DNA from 3 places in the Modestobacter sp. URMC 112 genome. Region 2 is predicted to be linked to each of the others. Evidence: predicted binding sites of a transcription regulator. Region 2 holds the regulator's gene; each other region holds the start of a gene.

Region 1 (5,505 bases), 1.2 Mb from region 2:
CTCGGCACCGAGGACCGCGGGGTGGAGATCGAGGCGTTCTTCTACGCCGTCGTGCTGCGGGACGCCGCCGTCGTCGTCCTGATGGCGCTGGTGGTGCGCGACGTCTGGCGGCCGGACCTGGACCGGGTGCGGCGCAGCTGGCCCGGGACCGACGACCCGGCCGGCGGCGTGCTGGACCAGGCCGCCGACGTGGTGGTGTTGCGCAGGAGGCCGCTCAGGCGCCCAGCGCACTCCTCAGCAGGGTGATCTCCTCGGCGTGACCGGCTGCGTCGCCGGGGGTCTCCAGGATGACCGGGGCGCCGGCGGTCCGGGCGACCTCCAGGAGCAGCTCCAGCGGGATCTCGCCGTCGGCCAGCGGGGCGTGCCGGTCGCGGCCGGAGCCGGCCGGGTCGCGGCTGTTGTTGAGGTGCACCAGGTCGACCCGGCCGGTGACGGCCCGGACGTCGTCCACCGCCCGGGACAGGTCCCAGCCGGCGGCCCACGCGTGGCAGGTGTCCAGCACGAAGCCGGCGCCGAACTCGCCGACCGCCTCCCACAGCCGGGCCACGGCGTCCAGCTCGCGAGCCATCGCGTTGTCGCCGCCGGCGGTGTTCTCGATCAGCAGCGGCAGCCCGAAGCCGCCGTCCTCGGCCTGCCGGGCGAAGGTCTTGCGCCAGTTGTCGACGCCGGCCGCCGGGTCGTCCTTGGCCAGCACGTGCCCGCCGTGCACGACCATGCCGCGAGCGCCGACGGCCACCGACGCCTTCGCGTGCTGCCCGAGCAGCTTGCGGCTGGGGATGCGGATCCGGTTGTTGGTGGAGGCCACGTTGAGCACGTAGGGCGCGTGCACGACCACGGCGACGTCCCCGGCGAGCATGTCCGCGGCGTCCGGGCGTGGCTTCGGCGCCTTCCAGCCCTGCGGGTCGGCGAGGAAGACCTGGACGGCGTCGGCGTCCATCTCCGCGGCCCGGGCCAGCGGGCCGCCGTCCAGGAGCTCGTTCTCGTCGGTCAGGCCGGGTCCGACGTGGACCCCGATCAGCTGTTCTGCCACCCCGGCGACCCTACTGACCGTCGCTGGTAGCCTCGTACCCGCGCGTCCGGAGCTGGCACCTGTCCGCTCGGGCGCGCGATGCACGTCCGACGCATGTACGACCCTCCTGCTGCAGATGTGCTGCAGCCGCTGAGACCAGAGGAGGTGGGGTTTCTCCATGCGCAACTACGAACTGATGGTCATCCTCGACCCCGAGCTCGAGGAGCGGACCATCGCTCCCAGCCTCGACCGGTTCCTGACCGTCGTCACCAGCCGTGGCGGCAGCATCGGCAAGGTCGACATCTGGGGCCGCCGCCGGCTGGCCTACGAGATCAACAAGCGTCCTGAGGGCATCTACGCCGTCATCGACATCAACGCCGAGCCCTCGGCGGTCGCCGAGCTCGACCGGCAGCTGAACCTCAACGAGTCGGTGCTGCGCACGAAGCTGATGCGCCCCGAGGCCCACTGACCATGGCTGGCGAGACGGTCATCACCGTCATCGGCAACCTGACGTCGGACCCCGAGCTGCGGTTCACGCCGTCCGGTGCGGCCGTCGCGAACTTCACCGTCGCCTCCACCCCGCGGACGTTCGACCGTCAGTCCTCGGAGTGGAAGGACGGCGAGGCGCTGTTCCTCCGGTGCAACGTCTGGCGTCAGGCGGCGGAGAACGTCGCCGAGTCGCTCACCCGCGGATCGCGGGTCATCGTCTCCGGCCGGCTCAAGCAGCGGTCGTTCGAGACGAAGGAGGGCGAGAAGCGCACCGTCGTCGAGCTCGAGGTCGACGAGGTCGGCCCGTCCCTGCGCTACGCCACCGCGAAGGTCACCAAGGCCAACCGCGGTGAGGGTGGCGGCGGCGGGTTCGGCGGCGGCGGTGGCGGCTTCGGCGGCTCCGGTGGTGGCGGCGGGTCCAGCGACCCCTGGTCCACCCCGCCGGCGTCCTCCGACGAACCGCCTTTCTGAGCAAGGACCCTCCTGCCCCCCACTGCTCGCACGCTCGCAGCGGGCCCCTGCAGGAGGGCCACCTCTTTTCGTACTGATCCTGGAGAACCCCAGTGCCCAAGCCCCCCATCCGCAAGGTCAAGAAGAAGGTCTGCCAGTTCTGCAAGGACAAGGCGACCTACGTCGACTACAAGGACACGACGCTGCTGCGGAAGTTCATCTCCGACCGCGGCAAGATCCGAGCACGGCGCGTCAGCGGCAACTGCAGCCAGCACCAGCGGGACGTCGCGGTGGCCGTGAAGAACAGCCGTGAGATGGCCCTGCTCCCCTACACCTCGACGGCGCGCTGATCATGAGCCTCACCAAGCTGATCCTGACCCAGGAGGTCACCGGTCTCGGGTCCTCCGGTGACACCGTCGAGGTGAAGGGCGGGTACGCCCGCAACTACCTCCTGCCCCGCGGGCTGGCCATCCAGGCCACGCGCGGTGCCGAGAAGCAGATCGAGAGCCTGCGCCGGGCGCGGGCCGCCCGCGACGTCCGTTCCCTGGACGAGGCGCAGACCGTGGCGGCGCAGCTGTCGAAGCTGACCGTGACCCTGCCCGCGCGAGCCGGTGAGGGTGGCCGCCTGTTCGGGCGGATCACCACCGCCGACGTCGTCGCCGCGGTGACCGCGGCCGGCGGCCCTGCGCTGGACCGCCGCCGGGTCGAGCTGCCCAGCAGCATCAAGAGCACGGGCACCCACACCGTCACGGTGCGGGTGCACCCCGAGGTCAGCTCGCAGGTGACCCTCGAGGTCGTCCCGAGCTGACGAAGGACCTCCCTGCGGGAGGCCGCCACAGGGGGCGTCGGACCACTGGTCCGGCGCCCCCTGTGGCGTTCCGGGGGGCGTGCTGCCGGGACGCGTGGGACGGCCACCGGCGTGTCGCGGAGAAACTCGTCGACTCGTCCCTGTCCACACCCTGCGGGCCGACTCCGCGCAGGGTGGTGCCGGGATGGCCCGGATGCGGCGCTCCCGATCCCCCGCCGGGTCCACACGGCCGTCGGCTCTGTCCACCGACATGTCCACATGTTGTGCAGAACCCTGCCCACAAGCGGTGGTGGACCGGGGGCCGAGTGGTGCCTAGCGTCCTTCCCCGGCCGCCACCGCGGGCGGACTGTCGGCCCCCGGTGGTAGGACTCAGTCGAACAGGTGTTCGACGGACGTGAAGTCGGGCGCCCTCTGGGCGGCCGGCGGGATGGGGGATCCAGACGTGGCAGTGGTCGACGACATCAACCGCCCGAGGGCGACGGCTCCGGAGTACGACCGGCAGCCCCCTCAGGACGTCGCTGCCGAGCAGTCGGTGCTCGGCGGCATGCTGATGAGCAAGGACGCCATCGCCGACGTGGTGGAGGTGCTGGCGGGGCCGGACTTCTACCGCCCGGCGCACCAGGTCGTCTTCGACTGCATCCTCGACCTCTACGGCCGGGGTGAGCCGGCTGACGCGATCACCGTCGCCGCGGAGCTCAACCGGACCGACCAGCTGTCCAAGATGGGCGGCGCGGTGTACCTGCACACGCTGATCGCCTCGACGCCCACCGCCGCCAACGCCGGCTACTACGCCGCGATCGTCGCCGAGCAGGCCGTGCTGCGGCGGCTGGTGGAGGCGGGCACCCGGGTGGTGCAGCTGGGCTACGGCGCCGCCGGCGGCAAGGGCGACGTCGACGACATCGTCGACCGGGCCCAGCAGGAGATCTACGACGTCACCGAGAAGCGGATGAGCGAGGACTACTCGCGCCTCGAGGACATCCTGCAGCCGACCATGGACGAGCTGGACGCGATCGCCTCACGCGGCGGCACCGCCCGGGGTGTGCCCACCGGCATCCGCGACCTCGACGAGCTCACCAACGGCCTGCAGGCCGGCCAGATGGTCGTCATCGCTGCCAGGCCCGGTGTGGGCAAGGCGCTCGCCCTGGACACCCCCGTCGCCACGCCCACGGGCTGGACGACGATGGGCGAGGTCGCGGTCGGTGACCGGGTCCTCGGCGCCGACGGCCGCCCCACGACGGTGGTCGCCGCGACCGAGGTCATGACCGGACGGCGCTGCTACGCGGTGCACTTCTCCGACGGGTCGGTGATCGTGGCCGACGCCCAGCACCAGTGGCTGACCGACGACCGGGCCAGCCGCAGGTCCGCGCAGGCCGCGCGCACCGGCTGTAACGGGTACCGGAACCAGCGGACGTCCGCAGCGGTGCGCACGACCGAGGAGCTGGCCCGCACCGTCCGCTGCGCGACGAAGGACGCCCGGCTGAACCACTCGGTGACCAACACCGCGCCGCTGGACCTCCCCGAGGCGTCGTTGCCTCTACCGCCGTACGCGCTGGGCGTGTGGCTCGGCGACGGCACGTCCGCCTCCGCCCACTACACCAGCGCCGACCCGGAGATCGCGGCCTACATCGAGGCGGACGGGCTGGTGGTCGAGCGCACGTCGGCCGACCGGCGGTACGCACTGCGGCTCGCCGCCCGCGAGGCCGTGGCCGCACGCCCCTGCCCGATGTGCGGCGAGCAGTTCGTGCCGAAGACCTCCCAAGTGCAGACCTGCGGCAAGACGTGCGGGGGGAGGCTGCGGGCCTCTGGTGGCGTCGGCCGCACGGCTGCCTGCCCCGACTGCGGACGACCGTCCGCCGGCCTGGCCCAGTGCGCCGCCTGCCGAGCCGACCACGGCACCGTGACGGGGCTGCTCCGGACCCTGGGCGTGCTCGGGGACAAGCACATCCCGGCGGCCTACCTCCGTGCCTCGGTGGCCCAGCGGCGGGCCCTGCTGGCCGGGCTGCTCGACACCGACGGCACCGTCGCGCCCAACGGCGTCGTCCAGTTCGCGGTCACCAGTCAGCGGCTGGCTGAGGACACCCGCGAGCTGATCGCCGGCCTCGGTCACCGGGTGCGGATGAGCCGCAAGCGTGTGCCCGGCCGCAGCGAGGCCTCGTCGACCTGCTTCACGCTCACGTTCACGACGGACGACGAGGTGTTCCGGCTCGATCGGAAGAAGCTGCTGCACAAGGAGCGCGGCGCCCGCACGTTCACCGCCCGCGGGGTCCGTTTCGTCACCGACGTCCGGCCGATCGACAGCGTCCCCGTCCGGTGCATCCAGGTGGACGCCGCGGACCACCTCTTCCTCGCCGGCCGTAGCTTCATCCCGACGCACAACTCCACGCTGGGGCTGGACATCGCGCGCTCGGCGTCGGTGAAGAACCACCTGCCCGCGGCGATCTTCTCGCTCGAGATGAGCAAGCACGAGATCACCATGCGTCTGCTGTCGGCGGAGGCGAAGGTGCCGCTGCACCACATGCGCGCCGGAACGCTGTCCGACGAGGACTGGTCCAAGCTGGCCCGCCGGATGGGCGAGATCGCCGACGCGCCGCTCTACATCGACGACTCACCGAACATGACGATGATGGAGATCCGGGCCAAGGCCCGTCGGCTCAAGCAGCGCAACGACCTCAAGCTGGTGGTCATCGACTACCTGCAGCTCATGACGTCCGGCAAGCGGGTGGAGAGCCGCCAGCAGGAGGTCTCCGAG
Region 2 (5,505 bases):
CCTTCAGGAACTTCATCAGGTTCAGCGACGCCAGGTTGCACGAGCTGTTGTCCAGGCTCATGTACTCCGAGCAGGGGTTCGAGGCGTTGATCCGCCCCGTCTCGGGGTTGGTGTGCCAGTCGTTGATGATGTCGTCGTACTGGATGCCCGGGTCGGCGCACTCCCACGCCGCCTGGGTGACCTTGCGGAACAGGCTCCGGGCGTCCACGGTGTCGATGACCGAGCCGTCCGAGCGGGCCCGGAGCCCGAACTCGCGGCCCTCCTCGACCGCCCGCATGAACTCCTCGTTGACGCGCACGGAGTTGTTGGCGTTCTGGTACTGGACGCTGGTGATGTCCTTGCCGCCGAGGTCCATGTCGTACCCGGCGTCCCGCAGCGCGCGGATCTTGTCCTCCTCGCGCGCCTTGGTCTCGACGAACTCCTCGATGTCGGGGTGGTCGATGTCCAGGACGACCATCTTCGCCGCGCGCCGGGTGGCGCCACCGGACTTGATGGTGCCGGCGGAGGCGTCGGCGCCGCGCATGAAGGACACCGGGCCCGAGGCCGTCCCGCCCGAGGACAGCAGCTCCTTCGAGGAACGGATGCGCGAGAGGTTCAGCCCGGCGCCCGAGCCGCCCTTGAAGATCAGGCCCTCTTCCCGGTACCAGTTCAGGATCGAGTCCATCGTGTCGTCGACGGCGAGGATGAAGCAGGCGCTGACCTGCTGCGGCGACGCGGTGCCGACGTTGAACCAGACGGGCGAGTTGAAGCTGAACACCTGGTGCAACAGCATCCAGGTGAGCTCGTGCTCGAAGACCTCGGCGTCGCCCTCGCTCGCGAAGTAGTCGTGCTCGCGGCCGGCCGCGCCGTAGGTGAGGACCACCCGGTCGATCAGCTGGCGCAGGCTCGTCTCGCGCTGCGGGGTGCCGACGGCCCCCCGGAAGTACTTGGTGGTGACGATGTTGGTGGCGTTGACGCTCCACTCGGCCGGGAACTCGACGCCCCGCTGCTCGAAGTTGACCGACCCGTCGCGCCAGTTGGTCATCACGACGTCGCGGCGCTCCCAGGTCACCTCGTCGTAGGGGTGCACCCCGGGCGTCGTGTACACGCGCTTGACCTTGAGCGCCTTCGCGCGGTTGGGCGCCTTGCCCCCACTGCGGCGGGCGCGGGTGGCGGCGAGGCGATCGGTGGTCTCGGTCATGACGTGGAGCTCTCCCTGGTCGTGTTCGCTCGGCTGGTGCGGACGGCGGCTGGGGAAGAGCCGCGCGAGGTGCTGCGCTGGTGCCTTGGTACCGGTCGGTGCTGACAGTTCCGTCGGGTCACCCCGCACCCGCGGTGGACGGGTTCCGCCCGGCGCCCCGCCGGCGCACCGGCGGGTCCGGCGGCAGGCCGGGGAGGGGTGGCGTGCCGCCCGGCAGGTGCCGGGCGCGGAGCTCCGCGATCTCCTTCTCGAAGTCCTCGACCGAGTCGAAGGCGCGGTACACGCTGGCGAAGCGGAGGTAGGCCACCTCGTCCAGCTCACGCAGCGGGCGGAGGATCGCCAGGCCCACCTCGTGGCTCGGGACCTCGGCCGAGCCGGTGGCCCGGACGGCGTCCTCGACGCGCTGGGCGAGCAGGGCCAGCTGGTCCTCCCCGACCGGCCGGCCCTGGCAGGCCCGGCGGACACCCGCGACGACCTTGGCGCGGTCGAACGGCTCGCTCACCCCGCTGCGCTTGACGACCGCGAGGACTGCCTCCTCGACGGTGGTGAACCGCCGACCGCAGCCGGGGCAGGCGCGCCGGCGCCGCGTGGTCGAGCCCTCGTCGGTCTCCCGGGAGTCGACGACCCGGCTGTCCGGGTTGTGACAGAAGGGGCAACGCATGCGCCGTGCACCTCCTCTCCGACGTGTCGCGACCGGTGGGACGACGGCTTCCTGCACCGCCGCCCCCGCCGGGTCCCCGCAGCCGCCCTGTGGACCCACCCGGGGACATCCGGTGGACGTCCAGGGGAGAACGTGGGGATCGGCTGTGGATGCCCTACATCCGTGTAACTACTAGATGTTGTGGTTGGACCGTACGTCCACCCCTATAGGTGTGCAAGCGCTGCAGGGCGTGTCGTCTTCCCGGCCGACCCGGCCGACCGATCCACCCCTCCCGTCACAGGCCTGGGACGAGCCGGGACAGCGGCGCCACGGCGCTCCGTGGCAGGTGGGGGCGGCCATGGAGCCCCACCGACCCGCCGGCGGCCGGGCCGACCGGGGGGACGAGTCGACGGGACCCGGGTCGACACGGGACGGCGCTGCAGTACGACTCGTCGGCGGAGGTCGGTCGACCCGCCGACGAGGCCCGCCGGCGGACCCGGCAGTACCGGACGACCCGGCGCTGCGGGGAGGGGCAGGCGAACCCGCGGCCCGGCGGAGCCGCAGGACTCAGGGCAGCTGCAGCAGCTGGCCCGGCACGATCCCCACGCCGTCCAGGTCGTTCACCTCGACGATGGCGTCCACGACGGCCCGGCGGTCCTCCTCCGGCGCCACGTCCCCGGCGATCGACCACAGGGTGTCCCCGGACCGCACCACGACGCTGCTGTCCCCCACGGGCTGGAGCCCTCCCGGACTCCCGCCGACCACGGCGGTGGCCGCGAGCGCGACGGCGATCCCGGCGGCCACGGACAGCGCGGCCACCACCCGGCGGCCTCGTCGGGTCAGTCGCAGCGGGGCCAGGCCGCGGGCCGGCCCGGGGGCGCCGACCCGGCGCGCGGGCGCGACCCCGACCCGACCGGCCCGGGCAGCGGTCACTCCGCCCGGCAGCGGCGCCGGCCCCGCGGGGCGGAGCCCGGCAGCCCGCCCGGGCGCCGAACCCGGCGCACGGACCCCCGCCGCCCGCCTGGCCTCCGCTGACGGGACCGCCCGGCTGCGCGCCGCCGAGATCGGCACCACGGCCGCCCGCGGCGCCGCCCCGGCAACCCGTCGGCGCCCCCCGGACCCGCGCCGGACGACCGGTCGGTCACTGAGCTGCACACTCGCCATCGGACCCGCTCCTCGCATCCCGGCACCGCTGACGTGGTCGAACGCGTGTTCGACCGGGGTGCCGACCGATGTCTACCGCAGGACGCCGACGGATCCACCGCGACACGGGTCTGCTTCGAACAAGTGTTTGAAACGGGCCGTCGGAGGCGCTACTGTCCGTGTCGATCAAGGGTGCGCGGACGACGTGCCCGGACAACCGGGCGAGGGGGACACATGGCGGTCGACAACGGGACACCCGGCGGCTCGGCGGGCACGTCCCGGCGCAAGCGGGCGGGCCAGCAGACCGCGGGGGACGACGGGGGCACCGTGCGCGAGTTCCCGGACCGGGGTGAGTCCGGCGACGGGCTGACGCAGCGCCAGCGCCGGGTGCTCGAGGTCATCCGCGACTCCATCGAGCGGCGCGGCTACCCGCCCTCGGTACGGGAGATCGGCGAGGCCGTCGGGCTGTCGTCCGCCTCCTCGGTCGCCCACCAGCTCTCGGTCCTGCAGCGCAAGGGCTGGCTGCGCCGCGACCCCAACCGACCGCGGGCGCTCGACGTCCGGCTCCCGGGCGAGGTCCCGGGCGACGCACCGGCCGTCGGCACCGCTGCGGCAGCGGCCGGCACGGACGAGGCCCCGGCGCCGGTCCCGACCTACGTGCCGATGGTGGGCCGGATCGCCGCCGGTGGGCCGGTGCTCGCCGAGCAGGCGGTCGAGGACGTCTTCCCGCTCCCCCGCGAGCTGGTCGGCGACGGCACGCTCTTCATGCTGAAGGTGACCGGTGACTCCATGGTGGAGGCCGCCATCTGCGACGGCGACTGGGTGGTGGTGCGCCAGCAGCCGACCGCGGAGAACGGCGAGATCGTCGCGGCCATGATCGACGGCGAGGCGACCGTGAAGACCTACAAGCGCCGCGACGGCCACGTCTGGCTGCTGCCGCACAACCCCGCGTACGAGCCCATCCCGGGCGACGACGCCACCGTGCTCGGTCGGGTCGTCACCGTGCTGCGCCGCCTCTGACCCGCGTCCGGTCCGGCCTGCCCACCCCTCGGTGCGGGCCGGACCGGACGGCGGGTGCCGACCGGCACCGCAGTTGAGGACGGGGCACGGACGAGGCGGTGGGGCGGCACAGGTCCCGGCGGGTGGGTCAGCCGAACCGGCGCAGCCGGCCCCAGATCCACACCACGACGGTCGCGACCAGTGCGGCGATGACGCCGGCCACCACGGCCGACACCTCGGTGGGCGCCGGGGTAACCGCCACCGCCCCGGCCGCCGGGTCGCTCGCGCCGGCCGGGGCGACCGGGACCGCCGCCGCGTCGAAGGGCACCGCGGTCACCGCCGACGGCAGTCCCTCGCCGGCGACCAGCAGGCCGCGGCTGTCGGCGTCGAAGCTGATCGCCTCCCCTTGGGGAGCCTCGGGCAGCGCGACCCGGACCGGAGCCCCTTGGAGGGCCCCGACGACGTCGGAGTCGGCCAGCGGCCAGACGTAGGCGTCGGTGTAGGTGCGCAGCGCCAGCCGCTGCCCGTCCGCCGAGACCGCTCCCCCGGTGACCATCAGCTGGCCGGCCCGGCCGACCGGTCCGCCCGGTGTGCCGGTGAGGGTGAAGCCGAGGTCGGCGACCTTGGCCATCGGCAGCGTCGCCCCGTCGGCGAGCGGTGTCTCCGGCCGGTAGACACCGCTGGCGCCCAGCACCTCCTTGGTCACCAGGTACGGCGTCCCGTCCGGCGCCAGCAGCAGCGCCTCGGCGTCGTGCGGCCCGTCGGGGTAGGTCAGCCGGGTGATGGTGCTGGCGCCGTCGGGCCGGAGCCCGATCAGGGCCACCGTCTGCCGACTGGCCTGGTTGTCCCCGATGTCGGCCAGCCAGAGGGTGCCGTCCGCGGCCAGGGCGAGGTCCTCGGGGTCGTACGGGTCGATCGGCGCCGAGCGCACCTCACCGACCGCGCAGGAGGCGTCGAGGGCGAACACCTCGGCCTGCGCGCCGCCGTCGTTCATCGCCAGCAGCGTCGCCCCGGCGGTGGTCAGCCCGGAGATCTCCGGCAGCCGGGGGTCGCCGATCTCGCACCGGGTCACCGGAGCCCCGAAGGCCCCCGTGGCGCCGGCGGTCGTCTCCGCGCCGGCGGGGAGGGCCGGGAGCACCGCCCAGGTGAGCGCGAGCGGGACGGCGGCCAGCACCGGACCGGTGCGCCGTCGGCGACCGGCCTGGTCACGCCGGTGAACGGCCTGCTCGGGCACCGGCCCAGCGTGACAGCACCTGCTGGTCGAGCAGGTGCACCACGCCCAACAGCAGGATGCCGACGGCGGCGCCGACGACCGCGTCGGTGACCCAGTGGAAGTCCAGGGCCACCATGGCCACTCCTGTGGCCACCGGCCCCAGCAGGCTCACCGCCCAGGCGGCCCGCTGCAGCCGCTCGGACAACCCGTACTCCACCACCTGCCAGCGCGCGACACCCCACATCAGCACGGCGTTGGCCACGTGCCCGGAGGGGTAGCTGGCGCCGTCGCGGTGGAAGAAGGAGCCGGGGTAGGCCGGCGCGGTGCGTC
Region 3 (5,505 bases), 1.6 Mb from region 2:
TGAGCCCGCCGCGCGGGAGCGGCCGGCCCAGGTGACGGAACGCCGCCTCGGTGGCCACCCGGCCGCGGGGGGTGCGGGCGAGCAGGCCGGCCCGGACCAGGAACGGCTCGCAGACCTCCTCGACGGTGTTGGGCTCCTCCCCCACCGACACCGCGAGCGTCGCCACGCCCACCGGGCCGCCGCCGAAGCGGACCACCAGCGACTCCAGGACGGCGCGGTCCAGCCGGTCCAGCCCCAGGTCGTCGACGTCGTAGAGGGCCAGCGCGGCCCGGGCCACGTCGCGGGTGACCCGGCCGTCGGCGCGGACCTCGGCGAAGTCGCGCACCCGGCGCAGCAGCCGGTTGGCGATCCGGGGCGTGCCGCGGGAGCGGCCGGCGATCTCGGCGGAGCCGTCGTCGGTCAGCGCGACGCCCAGCAGGTCGGCGCTGCGGGCGAGCACCTTCTGCAGGTCGGCGGTCTCGTAGAACTCCATCTGCCCGACGAAGCCGAACCGGTCACGCAGCGGGCCGGTGAGCAGGCCGGCCCGGGTGGTGGCGCCGACCAGGGTGAACGGGCTGATCTCCAGCGGGATGGCGGTGGCGCCGGGCCCCTTGCCGACCACGACGTCGACCCGGAAGTCCTCCATCGCCATGTACAGCAGTTCCTCGGCGGGGCGGGCGATGCGGTGGATCTCGTCGATGAACAGCACGTCGCCGTGCCCGAGGTTGGACAGCATCGCGGCCAGGTCGCCGGACCGCTCGATCGCCGGGCCGCTGGTGATCTTCACCGACGTGCCCAGCTCCGAGCCGATGATGAGCGCCAGGCTGGTCTTGCCCAGCCCGGGCGGGCCGGAGAGCAGGACGTGGTCCGGGGGCCGGCCGCGCCGCTTGGCCCCCTCCAGCACCAGGTCCAGCTGCCGGGCGACCTTGGGCTGGCCGATGAACTCGGCCAGCGAGTGCGGCCGCAGCGCGGACTCGACCACCCGTTCCTCGTCACCGGCCGCGGCCGAGACCGCCGGGTCGCGGCCGGGGCCCAGCGCGGCGGAGTCGGCGTGCAGCGGCCGGTCGAAGGACGAGGTCACGGCCTCAGGACCGCCCCAGCAGCTGCAGCGCCGAGCGGAGCAGCACGGCCACGTCGACCGCGCCGGACGCGGCCTGCTGCTCGGCGGCGACCGGGTCGAGCGCGGTCAGCGCGGTCTCGGCCTCCCGGGAGGACCAGCCCAGCTGGACGATGGCGGCGGTCAGCTGGTCCCGCCAGGGCGCGACCGGGGTGATCGGGCCGAGCCCGGTGGGCAGCGGGCCGGCACCGCCGTCCAGGGAGGTGTCGCTGCTGGTGACGCCGAGCCGGTCGCGCAGCTCGAGGACCAGCCGCTCGGCGCCCTTCTTGCCGATGCCCGGGACCTGCATGAGCGCCTTGAGGTCGCCCATCGAGACCGCCCGCCGCACCTCGCGCGGCGGGTGGATGGCCAGCACCGCCTGGGCCAGCCGCGGGCCCACGCCGTTGGCGGTCTGCAGCAGCTCGAACAGCTGGCGCTCGTCGTCGTCGGCGAAGCCGTAGAGGGTGAGGGAGTCCTCCCGGACGACCAGGCTCGTCGACAGCCGGGCCTGCTCGCCGACCTGCAGCCGGGCGATGGTGCCGGGGGTGCACTGCACGGTGAGGCCGACCCCACCAACCTCGACGACCGCACCGTCGGGCGAGACGGCGGCCACCCGGCCGTTGACCGAGGCGATCACCGTCCCACCCCCGTCCAGCGGGTGGAGGGACGGGCGCCGTACCCGGCGACGCCTGCCGAGGTGGCCAGGGCGGCGACGCGCAGCCGGTCCTGGGCGGGTCCGCGCCAGACGTGGCAGACGGCCAGCGCCAGGGCGTCAGCGGCGTCGGCCGGCTTCGGAGGGCTGGTGAGCCCCAGCACCCGGGTGACCATCAGGGTGACCTGCTCCTTGTCCGCGCGGCCGCTGCCGGAGATGGCGGCCTTGACCTCGCTGGGGGTGTGCCAGGCGACCGGGAGGCCGGCCTGGGCGGCGGCGAGGGCGGCGACCCCGGCGGCCTGCGCCGTGCCGGTCGCCGTCCCCTTGTTGTTCTGGGTGAACACGCGCTCGATCGCGACGGTGGCCGGCCGGTGCTCCCGGATCAGGGCGGCCACCGCGCTGTGCACCTCGAGCAGGCGCAGTTCCAGGTCGAGGTCCGGGGAGCTGCGCACCACGCCCACCCCGACCGCGGTGGGCCGGGCACCGGGCCGGCCGTCCACCACGCCCCAGCCACACCGGGTGAGGCCCGGGTCGATGCCGAGCACCAGCATGAGGCCCCCTCGTCGCACGAACACCTGTTCGAGCAACGCTAACCGGGGAAGCTGACGGAACCACCCCGACACGCTCGCCGAGGAGCTTTCGGTACCGAGAGCCCCACGGCCCCACTGCCGTGGCCCCGTCCAGAGGCTCACCCCGAGCTCGCGAGGGGTGAGGAGGACGGGGTCCTTCAAGCGTCGATCTTCTCCATGACCTCGTCGGACACGTCGTAGTTCGCGTAGACGTTCTGCACGTCGTCGCAGTCCTCGAGCGCGTCGATCAGCCGGAACACCTTGCCCGCGGTGTCCGCGTCGAGCTCGACCTGGACGCTGGGGGTGAACCCCACGTCGGCGGAGTCGTACTCGATGCCGGCGTCCTGCAGGGCGGTGCGGACGGCGACCAGGTCACCGGGCTCGCAGACCACCTCGAAGGTGTCCCCCAGGTCCCGCACCTCCTCGGCGCCGGCGTCCAGGACGGCCATCAGCACGTCGTCCTCGGTGGTCCCGGGCCGGGGCACGACGACGACGCCCTTGCGGGAGAACAGGTAGGACACCGAGCCCGGGTCGGCCATGTTCCCGCCGTTGCGGGTCATGGCCGTGCGGACCTCCATCGCCGACCGGTTCTTGTTGTCGGTGAGGCACTCGATGAGCACCGCTACGCCACCGGCGGCGTAGCCCTCGTAGGTGATGTTCTGGTAGTCGACGCCGCCGGCCTCCAGGCCCGCGCCGCGCTTGACCGCCCGGTCGATGTTGTCGTTGGGGACCGAGGTCTTCTTCGCCTTCTGGATGGCGTCGAACAGGGTCGGGTTGCCCGCCGGGTCTCCCCCGCCGGTGCGGGCCGCCACCTCGATGTTCTTGATCAGCTTGGCGAAGAGCTTGCCCCGCTTGGCGTCGATCCCGGCCTTCTTGTGCTTGGTCGTCGCCCACTTGGAATGGCCGCTCACGGCTCGTTGCCTCCTCGATCGCCGGCGCCCAGCTCGGCACCGTGTACGTCGTCGTCCCGGGCGGCTCGCACCAGGTCCACGAACAGCGCGTGCACCCGGGTGTCCCCGGTCAGCTCGGGGTGGAAGCTGGTGGCCACCAGCCGGCCCTGCCGGACGGCGACGACCTTACCGTCGGCCGCTCCGCCGACGACCCGCCCGAGGACCTCCACCCCGGGGCCGGCCTGCTCGACCCACGGCGCGCGGATGAAGACCGCGTGCAGCGGCCCGCCCGCGACCCCGGCCAGCTCGACCTCGGACTCGAACGAGTCGACCTGCCGGCCGAAGGCGTTGCGCCGGACGGTGACGTCCAGCCCGCCGATGGTCCGCTGGTCGGCGGGGGCGTCCAGGATCCGGTCGGCCAGCATGATCATCCCGGCGCACGAGCCGTAGGCGGGCAGCCCGTGCCGGACGGCGGCGCGCAGCGGCTCGAGCAGCCCGAACCGGTCGGCGAGCTTGACCATGGTGGTCGACTCGCCGCCGGGGACGACCAGCCCGTCCACGGCGGCCAGCTCCTCGGGACGGCGGACGGCCACCGGCTCCGCGCCCAGCCCGGCCAGCACCGCCAGGTGCTCCCGGACGTCGCCCTGCAGCGCGAGCACCCCCACCACCGGGGCGGACGCCGGCCGCAGGACCGCCGACCCGGGTGCCGTCGCGGTGGTCACCAGCCGCGGGTGGCGTACCGCTCGCTGTCGGGCAGCGTGCTGACGTTGATGCCGACCATCGCCTCGCCCAGGCCGCGGGAGACCTTGGCGATGACGTCCGGGTCGTCGTGGAAGGTGGTGGCCTGCACGATCGCCGCGGCGCGGGTGGCCGGGTCGCCGGACTTGAAGATGCCCGAGCCGACGAACACGCCCTCGGCGCCCAGCTGCATCATCATCGCCGCGTCGGCGGGGGTGGCGATGCCGCCGGCGGTGAAGAGCACGACCGGCAGCTTGCCCAGCCGGGCGACCTCGGCGACCAGGTCGTAGGGGGCGCGCAGCTCCTTGGCCGCGACGAACAGCTCGGTCTCGTCCAGCGTGCCCAGCGCCTTGATGCCGGCCCGGATGCACCGCATGTGCCGGGTGGCCTCCACGACGTTGCCGGTGCCGGCCTCGCCCTTGGAGCGGATCATCGCCGCGCCCTCGGAGATCCGCCGCAGCGCCTCGCCCAGGTCGGTGGCCCCGCAGACGAACGGCACGGTGAACGCGCTCTTGGCGATGTGGTGGGCCTCGTCGGCCGGGGTGAGCACCTCGGACTCGTCGATGTAGTCGACCCCGAGGCTCTGCAGCACCTGGGCCTCGACGAAGTGGCCGATCCGGGCCTTGGCCATCACCGGGATGGTGACCGCGCCGATGATCCCGTCGATCATGTCGGGGTCGCTCATCCGGGCGATCCCGCCCTGCGCGCGGATGTCGGCCGGGACGCGCTCGAGGGCCATGACGGCCACCGCGCCGGCGTCCTCGGCGATCTTCGCCTGCTCGGGGGTGACGACGTCCATGATGACGCCGCCCTTGAGCTGCTCGGCCATGCCGCGCTTCACCCGGTCGGTGCCGGTGCCGGTGCCGGGGGTGGCGGTGCTGGTGGCGCTGGACTGCTGGGACTGCTGGGCCACGGGTGCCTCACGGATCGCAGGTGCGGGACAGCCCATCGTACGGCCGCTCAGCGGCGGGCCGGCCCCGCGCCGGCCGCGGCAGAGCCGCTGACCACGGCGTCCTGGCCGTCGTCGATGTCGAAGTAGCGCGGCAGCGGCCGGCGGCCGCGCAGCCGCAGGACCCGGGCCAGCCGCTGCCGGCGCAGCGTCCGGGTGTCCCGGACGGCGTCGTTGTAGAACCGGCGCGCCAGTCCCACCCGCAGGTCGGCGTCGGGCGCCTCGGGCAGCTGGAGCTCGGCCGGCACCCGGCGCAGCGCCCGGCCCAGCGCGTTCTCCGCCGCCTCCCGGTCACCCGCGGACGGCGAGCGGGCGCCCGCCGCGGCCTCGGCCACCACGGTCCGCAGCGGCTCGCCGAGCTCCGGGCCGCGCTCCCGGGCCAGCGCGGCGGCCAGCTCCGCCCGGCGCAGCAGCGCGCCGTCGAGCACCTCCCAGGACCGCCGGACCCGGCCCTCCAGCCGGCGGAGCCGGGTCAGCGTCCACAGCGTCCAGCCGGCCAGCACCAGCAGCGCTGCGCCGGCGAGGAGCAGCAGCGAGGTCCCGGTCGTCACAGAGGACCAGGCTAGTGGCGCACCCGGCGGCGGAAGGGACCCGCGGACGTGCTGTCGGCCTCATCCGGGGTCGACGGGCCG

What was found. The regulator LexA, encoded in region 2, represses DNA repair genes until DNA is damaged. The targets are predictions, from matches to a motif close to TCGAACANNTGTTCGA.
Region 1: ACWIX6_RS00925 (replicative DNA helicase) is a predicted target of LexA. The motif match lies at 3,130-3,145, and genes of this name have one in related genera.
Region 3: ruvC (crossover junction endodeoxyribonuclease RuvC) is a predicted target of LexA. The motif match lies at 2,295-2,310, and genes of this name have one in related genera.

Annotation. Positions count from the first base shown of each region.
Region 1 is NZ_CP199957.1:196,966-202,470, forward strand. Features, by position in the region: gene ACWIX6_RS00895 (glycosyltransferase family 87 protein) at 1-246, shown strand, start outside; gene ACWIX6_RS00900 (deoxyribonuclease IV) at 215-1,030, opposite strand; gene rpsF (30S ribosomal protein S6) at 1,188-1,478, shown strand; gene ACWIX6_RS00910 (single-stranded DNA-binding protein) at 1,481-1,969, shown strand; gene rpsR (30S ribosomal protein S18) at 2,062-2,298, shown strand; gene rplI (50S ribosomal protein L9) at 2,301-2,756, shown strand; gene ACWIX6_RS00925 (replicative DNA helicase) at 3,199-5,505, shown strand, end outside.
Region 2 is NZ_CP199957.1:1,417,161-1,422,665, reverse strand. Features, by position in the region: gene ACWIX6_RS06785 (vitamin B12-dependent ribonucleotide reductase) at 1-1,180, opposite strand, end outside; gene nrdR (transcriptional regulator NrdR) at 1,299-1,841, opposite strand; gene ACWIX6_RS06775 (LysM peptidoglycan-binding domain-containing protein) at 2,388-2,753, opposite strand; gene lexA (transcriptional repressor LexA) at 3,198-3,983, shown strand; gene ACWIX6_RS06765 (hypothetical protein) at 4,111-5,196, opposite strand; gene ACWIX6_RS06760 (phosphatase PAP2 family protein) at 5,168-5,505, opposite strand, start outside.
Region 3 is NZ_CP199957.1:2,982,411-2,987,915, forward strand. Features, by position in the region: gene ruvB (Holliday junction branch migration DNA helicase RuvB) at 1-1,060, opposite strand, end outside; gene ruvA (Holliday junction branch migration protein RuvA) at 1,065-1,712, opposite strand; gene ruvC (crossover junction endodeoxyribonuclease RuvC) at 1,709-2,278, opposite strand; gene ACWIX6_RS14000 (YebC/PmpR family DNA-binding transcriptional regulator) at 2,455-3,207, opposite strand; gene pdxT (pyridoxal 5'-phosphate synthase glutaminase subunit PdxT) at 3,204-3,908, opposite strand; gene pdxS (pyridoxal 5'-phosphate synthase lyase subunit PdxS) at 3,905-4,837, opposite strand; gene ACWIX6_RS14015 (hypothetical protein) at 4,885-5,424, opposite strand; gene ACWIX6_RS14020 (glycosyltransferase family 4 protein) at 5,436-5,505, opposite strand, start outside.